Regions from separate parts of the Anaerostipes rhamnosivorans genome, predicted to be linked through region 2. Evidence: riboswitches for the same ligand, from Rfam matches in the RefSeq annotation. Region 2 holds a riboswitch; the other holds the start of a gene.

Region 1 (7,912 bases), 680 kb from region 2:
CTGGACCAGCAGATTGAACTATTAATGCTGAAAAAGGATCGTCTGGAACATCTGATTGATTTTGCTCTTGGAATACAGAAGTTAGGAGTGGAGCCATTGAATTATCAGGCATTTGACAAACAGACACTGGAAAACTATAAAGCCGAGGCAAAAAAGAGTTGGGGCCAAACAGAAGCTTTCCAGGAATACGAACAAAAGACCCAGGACTATACAGAGGAGGACCTAAAGTTCATGAATACAAAGTTTATGGCAAACTTTGTGGAATTCGGCCGTCTGAAAGCCGAAGATCCGGCATCTGAAACTGTAAAAAAGCAAGTTGAAGCCTTAAAGCAGTCGATCACAGACCAGTATTATACTTGTACCGACGATATCCTCGCCTCTCTCGGTACTATGTACACCGGTGATGACAGGATGAAGGAGTCCATTGACCGCGCTGGAGGACAGGGCACTGCCCAGTTTGTTTCAGACGCGATCCGCATTTACTGCCAGTCCCATTCATAGGCAAGGGAGAGAAATCATAATGATTTCTCTCCCTTTATGATTTAGTGATGGAATAAACGGATTCCTGTAAAACACATAGCCATATTGTATTTGTTGCATGTTTCAATAACATGGTCATCACGGATAGAACCGCCCGGCTCAGCCACATAAGAGACACCACTCTTGTGAGCCCTCTCAATGTTATCCCCAAATGGGAAAAACGCATCAGATCCAAGAGCGACTCCTGTCAGCTGCGAAAGCCATTCTCGTTTTTCTTCTCTCGTAAATACTTCTGGCTTCACTTTAAAGATGTTTTCCCACTCTCCGTCAGCCAGAACATCCATATAATCATCTCCGATATACAAATCAATGGCATTGTCACGGTCCGCTCTGCGGATACCGTCAACGAACTGCAGTCCCATAACTTTCGGTGCCTGGCGCAGATACCAGTTATCCGCCTTCTGTCCTGCCAGGCGTGTACAATGGATCCTGGACTGCTGTCCGGCACCGATACCGATGGCCTGTCCATCCTTTGCATAGCAGACAGAGTTAGACTGTGTATACTTCAATGTGATCATGGCAATGGCCAGGTCGATTTTTGCGGAGTCAGGAATTTCCTTATTTTCTGTGACAATATCGTTAAAGAAATCTTTGTCGATGTTCAGCTCATTCCTTCCCTGTTCAAAAGTGATGCCAAACACTTCTTTGCGTTCGATCGGAGCAGGCACATAATCCGGATCAATCTCGATCACATTGTAGTTCCCTTTTTTCTTTTCGTTTAAGATCTCAAGCGCTTCCGGCTCATATCCTGGAGCGATCACTCCGTCGGAAACTTCTCTTTTGATAATCTTTGCTGTGGCTGCGTCACACACATCAGAAAGTGAAATAAAATCTCCGAAAGAAGACATCCTGTCTGCTCCTCTTGCCCTGGCGTAAGCATTGGCGGGAGGGGTAAATTCCATATCCATATCATCCACCCAATAGATTTTCTTTTCTACATCTGACATGGGAAGTCCTACTGCCGCACCTGCCGGTGAGACATGTTTAAAGGAAGCCGCTGCCGGAAGTCCGGTTGCTTTCTTCAGTTCCTTCACCAGCTGCCAGCCATTTAATGCATCAAGGAAATTAATGTATCCTGGCTTTCCACTTAACACTTTGATCGGCAGTTCTCCATCTTCCATGTAGATCCTTGACGGTTTCTGGTTTGGATTGCATCCGTATTTTAATTCTAATTCCTTCATGGTTTCCTCCTATTGATTCTTGTTCACGATCCTTGTTTCATATTCTCCTGTTTCGATATTGATATACCTTACAAACAGTGACACTTTATTATCCTCATTCAGGCTGTCCCAAATACGGCCTGTAAATGTCTCGATGTCATCCTCCACACCAACTAACTTCGGTTCTCCTTCAAAGCTTGGGAGCGGATCCCCATCCTGCATATAGGTATGGATGAAATGGCCTTCCCCGTTTACTGGATTTTCGTAAGCAAATGTATAGCGGTTGCATGCATTCGGATTGCCGTTATTGCTTTTTAAAATGGACATGGCATAATTGTAAGTTCCATTTTCCACGTGCATGATACCTGAAATACGCGGAGTATAATTCGGAGCATCCGGCTCAAACTCTCTTGTGCGAAGTGCCTGTTCAAACGTCTGCTGTTTATCCATAAGCTCATAGATCGTATCTGTCTGATCTCCGTTAGTCACAATCGTCTTATTCCCAAGCACCTTCACCGGGGCATAGATGATAAGACTTGGGTCGCTCAACTTGGATGGATCAAATGCCTGGGTTCGGATTCCTTTTCCGTCCTCAATAAACACACGGTTTCTGCTGTTCTCACTTCTTCCCATGATAAAGTATGCAGTTACTGCATAAGTTCCGTTGGGTGATTTTCCAATCACAATCCCTCTGCCAGGATATGAATTCCCTTTTAACTCGTCTTCCAATGACAACATCTTCATTGTCTTACATCCTCCTTTTGGCTTGTTTACTTTGCGTACCAAATGCGATTTGACGTAGTCAAATGATTCCTCACGCATTTGTGTTCATAACGCCCGCAGGGCTGTTTTATTCCATAGGGAAAACTATCCTATAGAATAAAACAGCCGCCTGGGCATACTAAATAAAAGTTGCCCAGGCGGCCGACATGTCTACTACCGTGCTCCCCGTGGTTTCTCCACTATCCGCCAGTCGCACAGCTTTCAAAATAAATATACACTATGATCCGCCATTTTTCAAGTTAATTTTCAGAAACCGTAAAGCCTGTAATCCGCGGATAATCTTCATCTAAAACTAAAACATCTGTATCATCAGTTCTGCGGCAGCAGTATTTGTAACTGCCGGTACGTTGTGTACATCACAGACACGAAGCAGCGCTGAAACATCCGGCTCATGAGGCTGCGCTGTCAATGGGTCCCGGAAGAACACAACCAGTCCAATCTTTCCTTCTGCAATCCTGCCGCCTAACTGCTGGTCACCGCCATAAGGTCCTGACAGATATCGCTTTACAGGAAGGCCGGTGGCTTCCTCCACTCTTTTTCCGGTAGTACCAGTTGCAACTAAGTTATACTTTGCTAAAGTCTCTTTATTCTTTTTTGCAAATTCCACCATCTCATCTTTTTTCTTATCATGTGCAATCAATGCAATTATCATAATTTTATCCTCCTGATGTTTATTGACTGTAAAGCCAATCTACACTATAGGCGCTATTTTTTCAAGAGGAATATCTTTAGATCAGCGTTTCAGAGACTTTACAGAAGAAAACTGACTATATATTTTCTTTTTCCTGACTGTCTGATAGGATCTGACCTTAAAATAATACCGCTTTTTCTTTGTTAATTTACCTTTTGTATAAGATGATTTTTTCACTGACACTGTCGCGATCCGCTTATACCCAGATGATTTTTTCTTGGACATATAAATCTGGTACTTTGTCACACCAGAGACCTTTGACCATGTTATTTTGATCCCCTTTGACCCGCTCTTTTTTAGTTTTTTGATCTTATTGGATTTTGGAATCACTGTGATTTTACAGGATACTTTTTTGCCACTTCCACTTGTTCCCGTAATCACTGCTGTGCCGACTTTTTTTGCTGTCACTTTACCTGCAGAACTGATGGACGCCACCGATGAATTGGAGCTGGACCACCTGACGGTTGGAAATGCGTTTTTTGGCTCTGTGTAACTTTTCAGCGTATAAGAGGAACCCCTTTTCAGCGACAGCGACTTCTTACTCAGTTTAAAGCTCTTTGCCGGAATGCTTTTGATCAAAAAATTCAGATCTACATATCCGTTGATTCCCGGAACATTTCCTTTGTCGGTGCTCTGCCACATAATGTAACTTCCAGAATAACTACAGACACTATTGTACTGTGCAATCCATCTGGGGTACTTTTGGAATAACTTATCTGTCAGTTTCTTCTCAAACCATTCTTTATTAGCATAGATTCCGACATTCGTATAGCCGTTTGCCTTTAATCTGTCTGCAAAAGCGCCTGCTATCTGTGCCACTTTGGAGTTTGAAAGTTTATATATATCGTTTTCTTCCAGATCGTAATAAATAGGATAGGAAAGTTTCCTGTCCTGTATCAATCGGATCACATGGTCAGCTTCGCTTTTTGCTTTTTCTACTGTGTCTGCATAGGAATAGAGATAAACTCCATATGGTATATTCAGCCGTTCACATTCCGATACGTTTCGAAGCCATTGATCATCATCTTGCTCTGGTTGATTCATCCCATAGCCACACCGGAGAATAACAAAGTCAATACCGGATGCCTTCACTTTCTCCCAGTCAATCTTTTTCTGATGGTGGCTGACATCAATTCCTTTTGCCCATGCACCTGGAATCGGGCTGCCAAGATCATTTACAAACATCCCGTTGACTTTATTCCAGGCATTGCTGTAACCCCTGGCAGATCTGCTAGCCATCTGCCCCTCAGTTGAGTAAATGGGCTTTCCATCCTTATAACGCCAGCTGTCTTCTTTCCCGCTTTCTTTCTTTTCCTGCTGTACATTCTGCTGGCTGCCATACACTGTCTGAGCGGCAGGCGCCAGCCCCATCCCCACTGCCATGAAAACGGCAAAAAACCTATTACATACCTTTATCTTAAGATTTGCCATGTCTTCTCCTTTCAATAATCTTACATTTGTAGGATTATTATACCATATGGATAATGGAATGGCTATATCTATTATATCTCACATGAATTCATTCATGAAACAGAAAAAAGATCCCCTATAGGATCTTCTTTCTCTATTGCATTGTATTCTTCCTTATTTTAACGTTTTAATGATTTGACAGAACTAAAACTGCTGTAATACTTTGTTTTCCCTACCGTTTTGTATGAACGGACTTTGAAATAATAACGCCTGCCTCTTTTCAGGCTCTTTTTTGTATAGCTGGCGGATTTTGAGGAAGCAGTCTTAATCCGTTTAAAACCAGAAGATTTCTTTTTAGACATATAGATTTGGTATTTTGTCGTCCCGCTCACTTTTGACCATGTAATCTTGATGCTTTTCTTTCCGAATTTCTTGAGCTTTTTAATTTTATTGGTCTTAGGCCGGACAGTGACTTTGCACGCTGCCTTCTTTCCGTTAGATGACTTCGCTGTAATGGTTGCTTTTCCAACTCCTTTGGCAGTAACCTTTCCGCTAGAAGAAACCACTGCAACTTTCTTATTCGAGCTGCTCCATGTCACATTTTTATTTCCTGCATTGGACGGTGAAATGGACTTTTTCAGTGTATAGGAAGATCCATTTTTGAGACCCAGACTTGTCTTATTCAACTTCACAGAAGAAACCGCTGCTGTATGATAAGCGTTTACGTTCCAGGATCCAATCTTAAAGTTTAAATCTACATTTGTACCAATACCACTGACCGTACCGGTAGAGGTACTTTGCCACATGTGATAATCTCCTTTATAATCACAGCGGTAATTATACTGTGCCACCCATCTAGGATTTTTATCAAACACACTGCTTGTTAAAAGTGAGGAAAACCAATATTTATTGGCATAGACGCCTACATTTTTATAGCCTGCATTGTTCAATGTTTTTATGAAGGTATCTGCGATATCCGACAGTTTTTTATTGGACAATCCTCCCTGGTACTTCTCATCCTCCATGTCATAATAGATTGGATAAGAAAGCTTCTTCCCTTTGATCAGGCGTATCACGTGTTCTGCTTCACTTTTTGCTTTTGTAGTGTTTGTCGCATAGGAATAAATATAAACACCATAAGGCATGCCGATTCTCTCACATTCAGAAGAATTATATGCCCATGTAGGATCATCCTGGCTTTTAAGATTCTCGCCGTATCCCACTCTTAGGATCGCATAGTCAATCCCGTCTGCTTTGACTTTGTTCCAGTCAATCTTTCCATCCCATTTGCTCACGTCAATCCCTTTGGCTGTTGCGTTAGGAATCGGATCGCCCAAAGAATTCAAAAACACTCCATTTACATTTTTCCAAGCATTCGATACTGCCCTTGCGCCTCTGCTGTTTACAGAAGGCCCTATTTCTTCCTGCTGCTTTATGGGCTTTCCATCTTTATATCTCCAGCTGTTGGCCGGATCATTTTCTTCCGCGCTTTTTGTTTCCGCCATAATCGGAACACTGCTTACTGTCCAAACTCCGGCGGCCAGCACTAACACTGAAGATAATACTGCAATCTTACTTTTTATCCCTTTTAATCTCATTTTCCTCCTCCTTTTATCTCTTTGTGTAGTATATCATTTTTCTCATGATTTTCCAAAGATAAAAGAGAAGAAAAATTTCCCAAGCCAATGTGGGCGGGACCCTCCATAAGGTATTTTTAATTCATCGAGAGATCTTGAAAACCTTCCCAGGAAGAACAAAGTGGGCAAGCCCACTTCATCTCCCCAGCCCCTCACTCTTTGAGGGGCTTGACAACTTTGGGCGCTAAATGCGATTTGACGTGGTCAAATAATTTCCTCACGCATTTGTGTGCATAATGCCCGTAGGGCTTTTTTGTTCCATAGGGAGGTTCGAAGAACTTTCCTATGGTAATGAAAAAAGTGTGCTGCATATAAAGTATAATAATGCAGCACACCTCTCTAATTTCTTTTTAAACACAACCCATCCTGGACATCTCTCTCTTTAATCTCTTGATGATTTTTTTCTCTAATCTTGAAATATAGGATTGAGAGATTCCCATTAGATCCGCAACCTCCTTCTGCGTTTTTTCTTCTCCATCTTTCTGATTGATGCCAAATCTCAACTCAATGATCTTTCTTTCCCGGTCAGAGAGGATCTTCATTGCATTCAGCAAGAGCTTCCGGTCCACCTCGTGTTCCAGATCCCTGTAGATGATATCCTCATCCGTTCCGAGGATATCTGACAAAAGCAGTTCATTTCCATCCCAATCTACGTTCAGAGGCTCATCGATGGACACTTCCATTTTTGTCTTGTTGTTCCTTCTTAAATACATCAGAATTTCATTCTCGATACATCTGGAAGCATAGGTGGCAAGTTTGATCTTTTTCGCTGGGTTAAATGTATTGATCGCTTTTATCAGCCCAATGGTCCCAATGGAGATCAAATCCTCCACCCCAATTCCCGTATTGTCAAATTTTTTTGCTATGTACACAACAAGCCGCAGATTCCTCTCAATCAGTTTTGCCCTGGCTTCCGGTTCCTCCGCCGTTCCGAGCATATGAATCATTTTTTCCTCTTCCTTTGCCTCCAGAGGAGCCGGCAGTATCTCTGCACCTCCGATGTAATGAATCTCTTTTCCTTTCGCTAAAAATGTCCTCTTTTGACATGTCACATTAAGTTTCAGCACTGTACAACCTCCCATTACCTTACCTGACCAGATCCGGATGAAGCAAAAGCTGATAATGACCGTTTCGGGAAAGCGGCTGCTCTGACAGTCCTATCAGTCCCCTTTGCACTATCCATGTCTGGCTGCTATTCTTGATTCTCATATTAGTTACAAGAACTCCCATCATCAGGCCGCCCTCTTTCCCTACGGACCTGTATGGAATCATTCTTATATCTTTTAGCTTATGTTTTTCTATTAAAATGGTTAATGACTCATCCAAATATGGATTCAGTGCCTGTTCTTCTATGACAGAAACCGGGAGTTTCTCTATGGGCTCATAAAGAAAATTTCCTGTGTCCAGGTAAGCGGTTACCCTGACCGTCTTTCCAAGCAGTTCAAATGATACTTGATATAAGGAATCCTTCTGTTCCCGGATATTTTCCCAGACTGCACAGTATAAAAAGGCCAGAAGGAGAAATGCGGCAAAACAACCGAAAATCCAGATGTGGATGGACAGACGGTATTTGATAAAGCTCCATATTCCTCCCAGCAAAGCTGACAGCGCAAACAAATATCCGGAACAAATAAGACTTTTCCTAAGGGAAAGCGGAAACGCCAGCCACGATGTGGCTGCTATGCTTGCGG
Region 2 (7,912 bases):
GCTGTTGTCGCGTCCGTGCATTGGGTTTGCCCCAGGAGCGAGAGGCTCCCCTAATTTTCTTCCGTCTGGTGTAGACCCTGTCTTCTTACCGTACATAACATTGGATGTGATGGTAAGTGCGGACAATGTATGGATCGCATTTCTATAGATTGGGTGTTTCTTTAATTCCTCAGAGAATAAAGTCACAGTATTTACAGCCAGATCATCTGCCCGGTCATCATCGTTTCCGTATTTTGGGAATTCTCCTTCGGTCTCAAAGTCCACAGCCACGCCGTTTTCATTTCGTACTGGCTTCACAGTAGCATATTTGATCGCTGATAAAGAATCCGCTGCGATGGAAAGCCCCGCAACGCCGTATGCAGCGATACGTTCCAGGTTTGTATCGTGCAGTGCAAACTGGCTTGCCTCGTAAGCGTATTTATCGTGCATGTAATGAATGATGTTGACAGTATCTACATACAATTCTGCCACATAGGCCAGAACCTTTTTATAGTTTGTCCAAACCTTGTCATAATCCAGTACGTCATCAGTGATCGGTTCAATTCCAGGGATAACTTCAATGCCTTTCTTCTCGTCGATACCGCCGTTGATAGCGTATAACAGAGATTTGGCAAGGTTGCAGCGAGCACCAAACAGCTGGGTCTGTTTTCCGACCTTCATTGCAGATACACAGCAGGCGATAGCGTAATCGTCTCCGTAGATCGGGCGCATAACGTCGTCGTTTTCGTACTGAATGGAATCTGTATCAATGGAAACCTTGGAGCAGAACTTCTTGAAGTTTGCTGGAAGCTTCTCAGACCAGAGTACGGTCAGGTTTGGCTCCGGTGCGGTTCCCAGGTTGTACAGAGTGTGGAGGTAACGGAAAGAAGTCTTAGTTACCAATGGTTTGCTGTTAATGCCGATGCCGCCGATAGACTCTGTGATCCAGGTAGGATCACCGCCGAACAGCTCATCATATTCCGGCGTTCTTAAATGTCTCACAAGACGCAGCTTGATAATAAACTGGTCAATCAGTTCCTGTGCTTCTTTTTCGGTCAGAACTCCGCTTTCAAGGTCACGCTGGATGTAAATATCAAGGAAGGTAGAGGTACGTCCGAGGGATGTGGCAGCTCCGTTGTTTTCCTTTACACCGGCGAGATAAGCCATGTACAAGGCCTGTACTGCTTCTTTCGCGTTAGATGCAGGCTTGGAGATGTCAACTCCGTAGGACGCAGCCATTTCTTTGATATCCCCTAAAGCGCGGATCTGTTCGGATACTTCTTCTCTTGCGCGGATACGTTCTTCACTCATCGGTCCGTCCAGGGCATCCAGGTCACGTTTCTTTTCTTCCACAAGATAATCAATTCCGTAAAGAGCGACACGGCGGTAGTCGCCGATGACACGTCCGCGTCCGTATGCATCCGGAAGACCAGTTAAAAGTCCTGCAGTCCTTGCAAGTCTTGTGCGCTGCGGATATGCATCAAACACACCTTCATTATGTGTTTTGCGGTATTCATTGAAGTGGCGGTCAATTTCTGGATTCAGCTTATATCCATACTGTTCCAGGGAAGAATGGGCCATCCTTTTTCCGCCGTATAAGTTGACGATACGTTTCAGGGGCGCATCTGTCTGGAGACCGACAATGACTTCATTTTCTTTGTCGATGTATCCAGGGGCAAAGTTTGTAATGCCGGAAATAATGTCAGTTTCCACATCTAAAACGCCGCCTTTTTTTGTCTCCTCTGAGAGCAGTTCTTCGCATTTGTTCCACACTTTTTGAGTTCTATCGGTAACACCTGCCAGGAAGGTGTCATCACCTTCGTACAATGTATAGTTTTTCTGGATAAAATCCCTTACGTTCGTTTCCTTAGTCCATTTTCCTTCTTTAAAGCCGTTCCATTGGTTTAACATTGTTTTCCTCCATATTGATTAAAATAGGTTTCCTGAAAGTGTCTGGTTTGTTCCTTGTCCATTGCCGGAACATTTGAGAGAGGATAAGAAAGATTCATCACCTCATATTTATTGATGCCGAGCAAATGATAGGGAAGCAGTTCTACCTTTTCCACGTTGGGTATTCGGTCTATGTATGCTTTTAATTCCCTCATGTGTTCTTCGCTGTCCGTAAGCCCCGGAACCACTACATGCCGGATCCAGATCTTTGTGCCGTTTCGTTTTAATGCCTCTAAAAATTCATCAAAACGGTCCATAGGCCTTCCGGTCATAGACTCGTATGCCGGTTTTGTTATTTCTTTGAGATCCAGAAGTACAAGATCTGTGTAAGAAAGAATCTCGTCGTAATTTCCCTGTCCAACGCCGGCGGTGTCAATGCATGTATGAATTTCTTCCTGTTTGCAGAGTTTTAATGTTTCCAGTAAAAACTCCGGCTGCATCAGCGGCTCTCCACCCGAAAAGGTTACTCCGCCGTTCTGCTTAAAGTACGGTTTGAAGCGGGAGATCTTTTTGACCAGCGCTTCCGGGGTCAGTTCTTCACCACCTGTAAATTCCCAGGTGTCTGGGTTGTGACAGAACTTACACCGGAGGGCACAGCCCTGAAAAAAGATCACGGTGCGGATGCCGGGGCCATCGACTAATCCCATGGATTCCATGGAATGGATGTGTCCAACAATCATAGGAACCTCCTGTAAAAATGTTGATTGGCTGCCTGGTGTGCATACTGCCTGCAGGGCTTTTTTATTTCATAGGGAGGTTCGCAGAACTTTCCTAATGGAATAAAAAAAGCCGCACGTCCAGGCAAAGTGCCCAGACGGTCGGCTAAAAATTCGTTGTCATACTTCCTGTGGTAAACTCCACTTGTCCGTCAGTCATATGACTTATGACTTTAAAATACTATACCTGACACCAGGATGTCAACCCCGGATTTGAAATTTGGTGTGTTAAATTTTTAGCCAGCTCCATCGTAACGCGGCATTTCCTACTTGTCCACTGGGTATCTGATAAAAGTTTTCATGTTTAAAATTTAGAAAATCCGGGCATGTTCATAGTATGAAGAAAAAATCAAAGATCTGGATGCTGTTCCTGGCCGCTGCCGTGATCCTCGGCGCTGTATGGTCAAAAGGAAAAGATGACAGAGTGAATGAAAATATAAAGCAGAAAGTTGTGCGATTCCATATCCGCGCAAACAGCGACAGCAAAAAAGACCAGGCTGAAAAGCTGCTGGTCCGGGATCAGGTCGTAAAGTATTTAAAGCCGTATATGGAACATGCAAAGACAAAGGAAGAAGCCGAGAAAGTATTGGCCAGCAAGAAACAGGAAATTGCAAAAGTGGCTAAGACTACATTAAAGAAAAACGGAAGGGAGCTCCCGGTGAAAGTGTATATGACCAGAGAAGAATTCCCCCAAAAAGATTACGGAAGCTATGTTTTTCCAAAAGGTACTTACGATGCGCTGAGAATCGATCTTGGAGATGCTGCAGGCCATAACTGGTGGTGCGTGATGTTTCCGGATCTCTGCATTACAAAGGAGAGTGAGGCAGCCAAAGACAAAAAGACCAGAAAAAAACTGGAGCAACAGGTGGGGGAAAAAGGAGTGAAGAAGCTGGAGAAGAAAAAAAAGAAGCTGCCATGGTTTTTGCAGTGGCTGGAGTGATAAGGTAATATTTACTAAATATTCTCACAAAAATTAACTAATCCAATAGTTGAAATTTCTTGTAAGAGTTGGTATAATAAAGTTACAAAAGTTTTAATTTTTTATAACAATACAAGATATTTCCAACATACGACTGACCTATGTGAACGGAAACTTTGACCAATGTTTTAACAATCTTACTGGATGTGGGCGGCGATACGGACCGCTGCCTGTCTCTTCAAAGGAAGAGGAAAAGAGAAGGAGATGGTATGGGTGAGGAAGAGTTCAAGGAGACACGAAGTTTGGGAAGTGAAGTATTTCTATAAGTCTTTGCTGCTGATAACCGCAGGGATCGTAATGCTGGTGGCTTTCCGGTTATTATTGAGATAACTGCCGAGGATACATATCAATTAAGAAGAGGGAATTTTACGGGTGTATTCCGTAAAATACCTTCTTTTTTTTCGTTTCATCCGGGAACCATAAATACAAATAGAGAAATGAAATGCAACTTTTTCGTTTTTTCAGGCGTCTAATTTATCAAGATAGATGTAAGGAGAGAGTACAGATGAGAAATAAATGGAACAAAGAAAAAACAAAGGAAATGAAAGACTTTTACAGATCCATCTTATTGATCTCACTGGGGATCACCATGCTCTTGATCTTTCAGGTCATGCTGATGTAGCGGATTTGCGAGATGTATTGTAAACCAAATAATCAAAAATAGTTTACAATAGAAAGGCGAAATGATACAATAAGCGGGTTACGAAATGAGTTTAACGAAAGGAAAGGGGAAATCGTTTTGAGAAAAACTATGGAAACCCGATGGATTGTGTTGTGCGGTATGTTTGCTGCCCTGACTGCGGCTGGAGCATTCATTCAGATCCCGGTGCCGTTTATGGACTATTTTACTCTTCAATTTTTATTTGTACTGCTTGCAGGGATGCTTCTCGGCCCAAGGTACGGGAGTATTTCTATGGGAATTTATGTCCTTGTGGGACTTGCCGGGGTTCCTGTTTTTGCGGCGGGAGGAGGCATACAGTATATGCTGCGGCCAAGCTTTGGATATCTCATTGGATTTATTGCCGGGGCCTGGATCACGGGAATTCTTTGCGGCAGGCAAAGGAGGGAGGGACTCAGAGCATATTTGCCTGCTGCTTTCGCAGGGATGGCTGTTACCTACTTGATCGGATTCAGTTATAAGTATATGATTTTGAATACATATTTAGGGCAGAAAACACCATTTGCTGCTGTGATACTGTCTGCATTTCCCCTGGATCTGCCGGGAGATGCATTGCTGTGTGTGGCCGCCTCTGCATTTGCAGAAAGGGTAAAAGCATACCTGGGCACAGACCTGTTAGGGGAGGGCCATAGAGTATGAAAAACGGTATTTTTGTGACGGCGACTGGCACAGATATAGGAAAGACATATATTTCTGCCTTGCTCGTAAAAACTCTGCGCAGGCAGGGGATCGACGCTGGGTACTTCAAACCGGCCTTAAGCGGAGCTGTCTGGTCAGAAGACAGGCTGGTGCCGGGGGACGCGGATTATGTGTGCAGGAAATCGGGGCTTTCTGGTCCGCCGGACCAGTATGTGGCATACGTCTATGAACCATCGGTCTCCCCACATCTGGCGGCTAAAATGAGCGGAAGGCCGATTGAGAAAGATGTGGTCTCACAGAGTTTTTTGGAGATTCAGAAGAGGTTTGACTATGTGGTGGCTGAAGGCTGTGGCGGAATTGTCTGTCCGCTGAGGGCAGATGATGATGAGATGATGATGCTCACCGATGTGGCAACTCTGACAGGGTTTCAGCTGTTGATCGTGGCGCCTTCCGGACTGGGTGCCATCCAGGCAGCCGTGACCACGGCAGAATATGCGGCGATGAAAGGTTTTGAGATCTGCGGAATCGTGATGAATCATTTTAAAAGAGGAGATCTGATCCATGAGGACAACCGGTATCAGATTGAGCGTTTGACAGGTATAAAAGTGACCGGTGTGGCTGATGACGCAGAGGAAATAGATGTCAGCTGCTTTTTGTGAAAACAAAAAATTCCCTCAAATCAAATGAGGGAATTTCATAAGTTATGCCTCAGAAGGCAAAGCCTCGGATTCCGGCTTTTTTGCCGAGATCATGAGCAGTTTTTTTAGTTTATGTACCCGGAACTTTGTGAGTCCGGCAGCTTTAAACATACCCAGGATCTCATGGGTAGATGGCCGTTTGACCTTACAGGACGGAAGTACCTTGTCCGCAATGTTCCCGGAAATCCTTATGAGCTCGGGGAAGGCCACGACACCGATATAGAGACGTCCTCCCGGGGTCAGCAGTCTGGCAGCTTTCTGGATGAATTCCGCCTGGTTGGGGAAATGGTGGAATGCACTGCACACGGTGATGATACGGAACGTGTTGTCTTCAAAATCCAGATCATCGCTGCTTGCCACCTGGAAATGCAGATCCGGGAAGTCGGCGCTGGCTCTGCGGATCATCTCCTCAGAAACATCCACTCCGTACCCCTCGGCATTTCTCCAGCGCGTCAGACCGGACAGCAGGGTTCCTGTGCCGCAGCCTACATCCAGTATCTTGTCGTTGTCCCGAACGCAGATCTTTTTGATCATTTCCTGCTCCAGGGAAACAGACATCTTGCCGCTGATGGTCTTCTCATATTTTTCAGCTTTTTTATTGTAAATCTTTGCAGAACGTTCTTTTACATCTTTCATAAGCACGCTCCTCTCTTTCCTTGGTTATTTCTCTTATTTTTCTATTGTCCTTCACAATGATTATATCAGATAAAGGAAAACATCCGCAACAAATAAACCCATAATGTGAGACTGACGGACGATAATACGGTTGCGGCTACCACAATGCTGGAAGTCAGGGCATGGTCGTTGTCCATTGCTTTGGCCATGACATAGCAGCTCACCGTGGTCGGAGAGCCCAGCATAATCAGGATAGCGATCAGTCCTTCTCCACGGAATCCAAAATAGACGGCCGGGGGAAGGAAGATAAGTGGCAGGATAAAAAGCTTAATGGCAGCAGCGGTCATGGTAGGACCAAGCTTCCTTAAGGCCTTGGCTCCCTCAAAACCGGCCCCCACGCAGAGCAATGCCACAGGCGTAGCCGTCACGGCCAGTTCATTGAGGCATTTGTCGATCACGGGAGGGAAATCCACAGCCAGGTAAGAAAACGGAAGACCGGCCAGGATCCCCAAGATGATCGGATTTCGAATGATATTTTTAAAAGCGGACCTAAAACTGCCGGAGCCGGAGCCGGGTCCACGCACGGTCAGCACAATGACAGAGAAAATATTATACAGAGGGACGCTGGCTACGATCATCAGCGGTCCCATCGTGGAGTGTCCATAAATATTTTCAATAAATGCGATACCAAGGATCGCTGCGCTGCCTCGGAAAGAGGCCTGTACAAAGGCCCCGATCATAGTCTTGTCCTTTATCAACAATTCTGCAAGGATCCAGATACCTAAAAACATCAGAGTGGTTACGATCATGCAGAACAGAAAGTATTTTAAGTTGAATGCCTGTTTTAAAGGAGCGCTGGAAATATCGCGGAACAAAAGTGCGGGAAGCGCTGCATTGAATACAAACTTGTTGGCTGTGTTTACAAAGTTTTCGTTAAACCATCCCTTCTCTTTCAGGAGCCATCCGAGGAAGATCATAAAAAAGACGGGGACAGTAGAATTTAAGCTGAAAATAAAATCGTTCATAGGTTTCCTCCGGGAGAGATTATAGCAAATAAAAAAGAACAATTCAAACATTGTATTTTTCCTTGCTTATTCAAATATGAGGTGATATAGTACCCTTGGATGGTATTCCGTAGAGAAATCATACCAGTGAACAAATTTTTAAAGGACATCACCTCATAAAGGCAGGTGATATTTCCGTATGAAAGCAGGATTTATCGGAGCAGGCAAAGCAGGCTGTTCCTTAGGCAGGTATTTCGTACATTTTGGTATCCCGGTAGTGGGGTACTTAAGCCGCAGCGGGGAGTCAGCCCGACAGGCGGCCAAAGAAACAGGCACAATACATTTTGATACGTTTGACAAATTATTATCAATGTGTGATGTTCTTTTCATTACGGTTCCCGACAGCCAGATCGCAGGCGTGTGGGAACAGCTCAGAACTTTTCCGGTCCGGGAAAAGTTTATCTGTCACTGCAGCGGATCTCTAAGTTCCGCTATTTTCTCTGAAATAACCGAAGCAGGGGCTTACGGCTATTCTATCCATCCAATGTTTCCATTTAACAGTAAAACAACTTCATATGAAGAACTCAGCAAGGCTTTATTTACTCTGGAAGGTGAGCAGGCGCACAAGGATCAGATGCTTTCTTTTTTGAGTC

What was found. Region 2 has a riboswitch for ZMP and ZTP ahead of pflA (pyruvate formate-lyase-activating protein). Riboswitches for the same ligand answer to the same signal wherever they lie in the genome.
Region 1: it holds a riboswitch for ZMP and ZTP, as region 2 does, so the genes downstream of both, AR1Y2_RS13065 (IMP cyclohydrolase) here and pflA (pyruvate formate-lyase-activating protein) in region 2, are expected to answer to the same signal.

Annotation. Positions count from the first base shown of each region.
Region 1 is NZ_CP040058.1:2,632,503-2,640,414, forward strand. It holds gene AR1Y2_RS13055 (MerR family transcriptional regulator) at 1-501, shown strand, start outside; gene AR1Y2_RS13060 (phosphoribosylaminoimidazolecarboxamide formyltransferase) at 543-1,721, opposite strand; gene AR1Y2_RS13065 (IMP cyclohydrolase) at 1,731-2,444, opposite strand; ZMP/ZTP riboswitch at 2,608-2,687, opposite strand; gene AR1Y2_RS13070 (methylglyoxal synthase) at 2,776-3,135, opposite strand; gene AR1Y2_RS13075 (GH25 family lysozyme) at 3,217-4,605, opposite strand; gene AR1Y2_RS13080 (GH25 family lysozyme) at 4,764-6,182, opposite strand; gene sigE (RNA polymerase sporulation sigma factor SigE) at 6,572-7,303, opposite strand; gene AR1Y2_RS13090 (sigma-E processing peptidase SpoIIGA) at 7,308-7,912, opposite strand, start outside.
Region 2 is NZ_CP040058.1:3,308,746-3,316,657, reverse strand. It holds gene pflB (formate C-acetyltransferase) at 1-1,890, opposite strand, end outside; gene pflA (pyruvate formate-lyase-activating protein) at 1,884-2,609, opposite strand; ZMP/ZTP riboswitch at 2,731-2,815, opposite strand; gene spoIIR (stage II sporulation protein R) at 2,983-3,585, shown strand; gene AR1Y2_RS16395 (biotin transporter BioY) at 4,376-4,942, shown strand; gene bioD (dethiobiotin synthase) at 4,939-5,601, shown strand; gene AR1Y2_RS16385 (class I SAM-dependent methyltransferase) at 5,644-6,276, opposite strand; gene AR1Y2_RS16380 (AEC family transporter) at 6,342-7,280, opposite strand; gene AR1Y2_RS16375 (Rossmann-like and DUF2520 domain-containing protein) at 7,459-7,912, shown strand, end outside.